Regions from separate parts of the Shouchella oshimensis genome, predicted to be linked through region 1. Evidence: riboswitches for the same ligand, from Rfam matches in the RefSeq annotation. Region 1 holds a riboswitch; the other holds the start of a gene.
The links. A riboswitch is a leader RNA that binds a small molecule or an ion and turns the genes downstream of it on or off. The one in region 1 is predicted to bind S-adenosylmethionine.
Positions count from the first base shown of each region.

Region 2: linked by a shared signal. The riboswitch ahead of mmuM (homocysteine S-methyltransferase) and the one ahead of NDM98_RS18975 (5-methyltetrahydropteroyltriglutamate--homocysteine S-methyltransferase) in region 1 are both predicted to bind S-adenosylmethionine.

Region 1 covers NZ_JAMQJY010000003.1:303,550-307,766, forward strand. The annotation lists gene NDM98_RS18965 (Gfo/Idh/MocA family protein) at 319-1,485, shown strand; gene NDM98_RS23635 (hypothetical protein) at 1,568-1,690, opposite strand; gene NDM98_RS18970 (nucleotidyltransferase domain-containing protein) at 1,786-2,262, shown strand; SAM riboswitch class I at 2,563-2,668, shown strand; gene NDM98_RS18975 (5-methyltetrahydropteroyltriglutamate--homocysteine S-methyltransferase) at 2,758-3,861, shown strand; gene NDM98_RS18980 (IS1182 family transposase) at 3,903-4,217, opposite strand, start outside.
Region 2 covers NZ_JAMQJY010000001.1:2,576,964-2,581,180, reverse strand. The annotation lists gene NDM98_RS13530 (DgaE family pyridoxal phosphate-dependent ammonia lyase) at 1-76, shown strand, start outside; gene dagF (2-dehydro-3-deoxy-phosphogluconate aldolase) at 78-833, shown strand; gene NDM98_RS13520 (sugar kinase) at 826-1,842, shown strand; SAM riboswitch class I at 1,922-2,029, shown strand; gene mmuM (homocysteine S-methyltransferase) at 2,204-3,187, shown strand; gene NDM98_RS13510 (TetR/AcrR family transcriptional regulator) at 3,310-3,924, opposite strand; gene NDM98_RS13505 (SDR family NAD(P)-dependent oxidoreductase) at 4,116-4,217, shown strand, end outside.

The DNA.
Region 1 (4,217 bases):
TTTTGTGTAACCATCCATATCCTAACACAAACAAAATCAACAAAACTACAATTTTCCCAATAAAATGATAAATTTAATATTTATTTATATTTTATAAAATAATGAGTTTAGTTGTTATATATAAGGGTAAACATTCCAGTTAAAAACTATTAGATTATGTCTTCTTTAGGAGATAATTAACTGTCATTGTCATTCTCGGTGTTCCTTTTATACGTAGCAGTCTTCTTGTTCTTCAAATCACTTTTTACATTGACATCGTCATCATTGCACCGTACTCTTCAATTAATGTAAGCGTTTTATAAAAGGAGGGCGTTATCGATGATTCATGTTGCCATTGTTGGGATTGGTGCGATTAGTCCTGCACATATCGAGGCATATAAACGGTTTGCTGATCTTTGTGAAGTAACCGTTCTTTGCGACTTAGACTTGAAAAAGGCTAAAGAGAAAGCCCAGGATTACGGATTAAAAAGAGTGCCTGTTTTTAAAGATATTGATGAAATATGTGCAGATCCAGAAATTGATCTCGTCTCCATTTGCACGCCCCCTTCCACTCACGCTTCTATCGCCGTACGACTTTTAAAGGCAGGTAAACATGTTCTGATTGAAAAACCAATGGCTGCCTCCTTAGAAGAATGTGATCTTATTAATCAAACAGCCAAAGAGCAGAATCGAATTGTTTCCGTTATTGCGCAAAATCGCTTTTTCACACCAATGATGAAGGTTAAACAAATTCTTGATCAACAGCTTATTGGGAAAGTTCTTCATAGCCAAGTAGACTCCTTCTGGTGGAGGGGCAACTGTTATTATGATCTTTGGTGGCGAGGAACTTGGGAAAAAGAAGGCGGTGGCTGCACATTAAATCATGCCGTGCATCATATCGATATCCTTCAATGGATGAACGGTATGCCTACTGAAGTGACAGCTATTATGAGTAATACAGCTCATGACAATGCGGAAGTGGAGGATCTTTCTGTTGCGATTCTAAAATATAAAGATGGATCCATTGCTCAAATAACAAGCTCCGTTGTTCATCATGGCGAGGAGCAACAGATAATTTTCCAAGGAGAAAAAGCGCGAATTTCTGTACCATGGCGTATTCACGCCTCCACTTCTTCAGCTAATGGTTTTCCGAATAAAGATTCAGATACAGAACAGACCATCAATGATCTCTATGAAAACCTGCCCTCCGTCGTTCATGAGGCACACTTAGGTCAAATCCATGATGTGCTTTTGGCTATTCAAGGCGGCACTCCGGTGCTAGTTGATGGTCAGCAAGGCAGACAAACACTCGAACTCATAACAGCAATCTATAAATCTGCAAGCGAAAAGAAAACCGTTACCCTTCCCTTGAAAGCTGATGATAGCTTTTATACAAAAGAAAGCATTTTGAAAAATACGATCTATTTTCACGAGAAGACTGTGTCAGTGGATGGATTTGATACAGAAGATATTACAACTGGTGGAAAGTATGATCAAACAACATAGAAAAGAAGTGGACATCAGCATCTTGATGTCCACTTCTTTTCATTTTTTACTTAACAGCTTGCAAGACGATTAAGGTTGTTTACTAGTCACCATCTTCTTTTTTGATATAGTCATAACTAAGCAGAAGTACGGCTTGTATGAGTTCAGCCCCATAGTAAGGGGGTGCTGCATCTTGAACTTGATAGAGAAGCTCCTTTAAGTCCACTAAACTAAACTCTCGCTACAATTCACGCTAACCAAAAGTCAATCGTTTCTGTTACTATATACAAAAAGAGGAAATAGTTGAAAGGAGACATCCACATGAAAAAAACAGCCCTTCTTACTGCAAAATCCTTCCTCACTCAACACTTCCCGGATTGTGATTTTGCCATCCTTGCCGGCAGTGCCTCGCGTGGTGAAGAAACACCAACTTCCGATCTAGACATCGTTATTTTTGATGACAAGCTGGATCACTATAGAGAGAGCTTTCTTTATGACGAATGGAGAATTGAAGCATTTATTCATCAATCAAACTCGTATATCAAAGAGTTTGAACGTGAAAAAGAGATAGGTAGGCCTATTTTAGGGAATATGTTGATAGAAGGTCTTCTACTCAAAGACCACGCATCCTACAAATTAATAGTCGAAAGCGCAGTAAAACATGTCCAGAGTGGCCCCACTCCCTTAACCATGAATTATATCAATGCATCAAGATACTTTATCGGGGATCTATTAGATGATTTCATTGACTCCAAGCACAATGATGAAGCTATTATCACTTTAAACAGCTCTCTTTAGAGCTACCTGATTTTATCTTAAGACTAAACAATCAATGGTCAGGTAGAGGAAAGGGATTAACAAGGGCACTACATAATTTTGATTACAAGCTGGCAAATACATTTTTTATAAGTCTTCGTGAATATTATCAACACCAAAACAAAGATAAGTTTGTTCGCTTTGTGACTGATATTTATAAGCCACTTGGTGGATTTTTGTTTGAAGGATTTTCTTCAGGCAAGAAATGAAAGACAAAATATGTTATTGACATTCTCTATTAAAAAACCTTATAGTAATCCTATTAATTAAATAATTTAATTTTTCTTATCCAGAGAGGTGGAGGGACTGGCCCTTTGAAACCTCGGCAACAGACTTTTTTTTAAGAACTGTGCCAATTCCTGTAGTTGTAATACTACAAAGATAAGAAGAGCAGGTTATCGTGTAGATTATCAACCCCTCTTCTTTTGGAAGAGGGGTTTTTTGATAGGAAAACTGAAAAAAAGAGGAGAGAACATCATGACAATCGCAAAAGGAAAAGCACCATTTAGAGCAGACCACGTAGGAAGTCTATTACGCCCAGAAAGCATTCATAAGGCGAGAAAAGACTTTAAAGAGGGAACGATTACAGCAAGTGAGTTGTATGACATTGAAACAACTGAAATAACAAGAGTTGTTGATAAGCAAATTGAGGTTGGTTTGTTGGCTGTCACAGATGGAGAATTCCGCCGCAGGTTCTGGCATACTGATTTCCTTGAACATCTAACTGGTGTGGAGGGTTATGTTCCAGAGCATGGCTTCAAGTTTAAAGGTGAGGATACAGAGGCGTATGATGTACGTGTAACTGGGAAGATCTCATTTAATCAAGATCATCCGCAAATAAACGAATTTATTCAGTTCAAAGAGATCGTTGGAGATCGAGCAGTTGCTAAACAAACCATTCCAAGCCCTAATCAATTGTTTAATGCAGGCATCCGTAATCTTGAGATCTATCCTGACATTGAGGACTTCGCTAAAGATGTCATTCAAACTTACCGCGATACCATTCAAGCATTTTATGACGCAGGCTGCCGATACCTTCAACTAGACGATGTGTATATTGCAGGTTTAAATGCACCTAATATTCCATTTAACGATAGTGGGCATTCACGTGAAGAACTAATTGAATTAGCTTTACGCGTCATTAATGGCGTATTAGAAGACAAACCAGAAGACTTAGTTGTCACTACCCACCTTTGCCGTGGAAACTATCGTTCAAAATGGGCATTTGAAGGAAGCTACGCAAAAATAGCACCTACTTTATTCGCGAAAGAAAAAGTAGATGGTTTTTTCTTAGAATACGATGATGATCGTTCAGGCGATTTTGAACCATTAGAGCACATTCCAAATGGAGGACCTCAGGTTGTACTTGGCTTATTCACGTCAAAGCATGGTGAACTTGAAGACAAAGAAACCATTAAAGCCCGTTTCGAGGAAGCAACACAATACGTTCCTGCTGAGCAGCTATGCTTGAGCCCGCAATGTGGCTTTGCCTCAACACACCATGGAAATATTCTAACCGAAGAAGAGCAGTGGGAAAAATTGAAGTATATTGTTGATCTTTCTAAGGAGCTTTGGGGATAACGGTCAGCAGTTAAATAAAAGAGGTTGGGACATAACTAGTCTCAGATACAAAAAAAGATCTCCATCACCATTTTCTTGGTGAAGGAGATCTTTTTTGATACTCGATTCTTAAAATATCTTGAAAACCTAACGGCTCTAGCGGTGAACTTCCTTATGTTCACCGCCATGAACGCGAATCCTAATTCATTTTTCACTTTCTCTTTACTTCGTACAGAGACTCGAGTGAAACGCAAATTAGCCTTCAGAAATCCGAAGACTGGTTCCACATCGATTTTGCGTTTGCCATAGATTTCACCTGTTTCTTTTTCGGCAAGCAGCTGTCTCGTATAGGCTTTTTGTTCTTCCCAACGTTCGTT
Region 2 (4,217 bases), on a different contig from region 1:
TGATCCTCGTCCTCTTAGTGGCGATGATCTTCAGGTGTTGGAATCTAGAATACGTCAGCTTATTGGAGGTCAGTAAAATGTCGAGTCTCTCAAAACGCTTTTATAAAGATCGAGTGGCACTGAACGTACTAGCAAACAGTATAGACAATGCGAAGGATATTTTTCAAGCAGCAGAGGGGTATGTTGTCGTTGGGGTGCTTTCAAAAAATTACCCAACCGTAGACGAAGCGGTAAAAGCTATGAAGGAGTACGGTGAGGTGATTGAAGATGCTGTCTCCATTGGGCTTGGAGCGGGAGATAATCGTCAGGCGGCGGTTGTGGCTGAGATTTCTACGCACTACTCAGGCAGTCATATTAACCAGGTGCTTCCGTCTGTAGGAGCCACTCGTGCGAATCTAAATGGAAATGAAAGCTGGATTAATGCGCTCGTTTCTCCAACAGGTAAGCCAGGTTACGTGAATCTCTCAACAGGACCCATCAGTGCCGAGCAAAAGGAACAGGCGATTGTTCCGGTTGAGGCTGCGATCGCCCTTGTGCGAGACATGGGAGGGAATGCATTAAAGTACTTTCCGATGAAAGGATTAACGACAGAAGAGGAATACCGTGCCGTGGCAAAGGCGTGTGGAGAAGCAGGATTCGCACTCGAACCAACGGGTGGCATTGATAAGGAGAACTTTGAGGCAATTCTGCGTATTGCTCTGGAGGCAGGTGTGCCGAAAATTATCCCTCATGTGTATTCATCGATTATTGATAAGGAATCTGGTAACACGAACATTGAGGACGTAAAAGAGTTGATGATCACCATTAAAAAGCTGGTTGATGAGCATGAGTAAGCGGATTGCAGCCTTTGGCGAGGTGATGATGCGATTACAGGTTCCTGGCTTTGAGCTGTTATCTCAGGCGAACACGCTCCATTACTCGTTTTCAGGAACGGGTGTTAATGTTGTGTCTGCCTTGTCGCATTATGGTCATGCTGGGTATTTGGTTTCAGCTTTACCTGCCAATCCGCTTGGGGATGCGGCTGTAAGCTATCTTGGTAAGCTAGGCATCTCTAAGAATTACCTTGTACGATGGGGGCAGTATCTTGGTCACTATTTTCTAGAGAATGGAGTTGGTCCAAGACCAAGTCGCGTGACATATTCAAACCGGCTAGAGAGCAGCTTCAACACCGCACCTGAATCGATCTATGACTTTGCTCAGATAGCGGAAAACGTGGATGTTGTTCACTTTTGTGGGATTACCCTTGCTATGAATGATACAGCTCGAACGAATATCGGGCGGTTTGCAGCAGCTGTAAAGGAAAGTGGTGGACTCGTTGTCTTTGACTGTAACTATCGCCCTTCGCTGTGGGGTGAAGATGGGTATGAAAAAGCAAAGCCGTATTACGAAGACTTGCTTACGAAGGCCGACATCGTGATGATGAATGAGAAGGATGCCTTGCATGTGCTCAACATGCAAACTAACAAGACAGACCGCACGGAACAGCTTAAAGAGCTCATTCCAGCTGTAGCAGAAGCCTATTCCATTCGAGTTATTGCAGGTACGCATCGCACGATCCACGAGGATCAAACACACTCGTTACGGGGCTATCTATACAAGGACAAACAATTTACCTTTTCGAACATACTGAGATTTACCGTGCACGATCGAATTGGGGCGGGAGATGCTTTTACGAGTGGCATTATCCATGGAGAACTGGAGGAGCTGTCACCTGAAACAACTGTTACGTTTGCGACAACAGCAGGGATGCTGAAGCATACAACAGTAGGTGACACACCAATGTTAACCGATGAGGATATTTTTGAAGCGATGTCTTCACAAGGTGGCGATATTAGAAGGTAGTTAAAAAAGATCAACTTAAAAATGGCAATTGACAAATATCTAATTCTTTCATAACATTGTGAAATACATATAATTGAATATCTTATCTAGAGTGACTGAGGGACAGGCCTGATGACGTCCGGCAACCATCATGTGTGACATGAAAGGTGCTAATTCCTGCAGAATGTTTCATTCTGAGAGATAAGTTTTTTTATGAAAAGCCTCTTTCTGATGAAAGGGGCTTTTTTGTTTTTTTGATACGCACTGGGATCGTGAATGAAGGCGACACGATGTTCATTGTGTCGCACCAGCTTCAGTTTGTGAGAGAGATCTCTGACCGCGTTATTTTTATGGAGATTTATAAATGAGGGAGGACATATAAATGAATCCAATCGAACATATCTTAACTGACTTTCCTCTAATGATTTTAGATGGAGCACTGGCGACAGAGCTTGAACGCTATGGGTGTGACTTAAACGACCCATTATGGTCAGCCAAGATTTTACTCGAGAAGCCGCGCGTGATTAAGCAGGTTCATACGGATTATTTTGAGGCTGGCGCAGACTGTGCAATCACAGCAAGCTACCAGGCGACTGTGAAAGGCTACAGGAAAAGAGGCTTGAGCGAAATTGAAGCTGCTATGTTGATTAAGCAATCCGTTCATCTTGCGGTGGAAGCACGGGACGAGTTTTGGAGTGTTGAGGGGAATCAGCTTGGACGTCCAAAACCGATTGTTGCTGCGTCGGTTGGTCCGTACGGTGCGTATCTTGCCGATGGCTCTGAATATCGCGGAGACTATGGATTATGCGAAGAGGAGCTCGTTTTATTTCATAGAGAGAGAATAAGACTCTTAATTGAAGCGGGTGCGGATGTTCTGGCATGTGAGACGATTCCGTGTTTGGTAGAGGCCAAGGCAATTGCTCGTATATTAAAGGAATTTCCTGATGTGTATGCGTGGATCTCGTTTAGCGCAAAGGATGAGTTGTATATTAGTAGTGGAGAAAGAATGGCCGACTGTGCAGAGTGGCTAGCGGGAGAGAAGCAAGTAGCGGCGGTTGGCATCAATTGTACGGCTCCGCAGTTTGTGGAGTCGTTGATTACTGAGGTTAAATCGGGCACGTCGAAACCAATCATTGTGTATCCAAATTCAGGTGAAGCATATGATGCCGATAGTAAGCAGTGGAGTGATGAGGGTTCATATGAGTCGTTTGTTGCAAGCACGAAGCGGTGGTTTGAAGCTGGAGCTACGGTGGTTGGTGGATGCTGCCGGACAACGCCTGAGGACATTAAAGGGATTCGTGAGTGGATGCGCAAGTACAGAGGGAAGGAATTGATTGAGAGGATCGATTCCTTTTTCTTATGCTAATTCTCCCCCTGCAACCGCTCCACACTCTCCGAATGAAAAGGAGAAGCCTCCCCTCATCTACTACACTAAAAGGATTTCTGTCCAGATCAAAGAAATTAAAGCACTGCATTCCTCCAAAATCCTCAGTCTCCCTTCTCTTCATTCCCCCCAACATACTTCACCGAATGCATATGCGTCTTCGTTAACTCAATCACTTCTTGAATAAACGTCTCTCGATCTTCCTTAAAACCCTCTCTAATCCAATACTTCAACAATCCATAAAACCCATAAGCTGTGTACTTTTTAAAATATTCCATGTTCACGGGGGCATGATCAATCGTCTCAAATTCAAATTGCTCTTGATATATTTTCAGAATGGTTTGCGGGAAACGAGTATGTAAGCCGGGTAAGGTATCCTCATATTTAATTAAGGAAAAGAAGTCACGATTGGTGTAAATGTAGGTGACAATATCAAAGGACGAATTTTTCAGATGGGTTGTATGCACTTTTTGCCCGGGTACGTAGGAATTACCGACAGACTTTTCTAATCCTGCTAATGTCGTCACAAGTGTATCTTCGGCTAAGTCTAGTTTGTCTTTGTAATGAATGTAGAATGTACTACGGTTATAGGCCGCATGATCGACAATGTCTTTTACTGTTACGTGATGGTAGCCCATTTCCTTGATGAGCTCGATTAAGGCGTGTCTGAAATGTGCTTTGGTTCGATTTTGTCGTTGTGATGACTGTTCATGATTCATGGAATAATCTCCTTCAATCTAGACACTTTTCATCAATATGTCTATGTAGTAGACATATTGAGAAAACCTACTGATTGTTAATTGTGAACAAAGTAGTACAATTTAGTTACATAAGTTAGGCACTCATAATAGATACTATCTATTATACATGTCTGGATTATGCAGATAAGATTAGCCTAGGGGGCATTATGATGGGAAAATTACAAGACAAAGTAGCAGTGATTACCGGCGGTGCATCTGGTATTGGGGCAGCCACTGCAAGATTATTCGTTTCAGAAGGAGCCAAAGTGGTT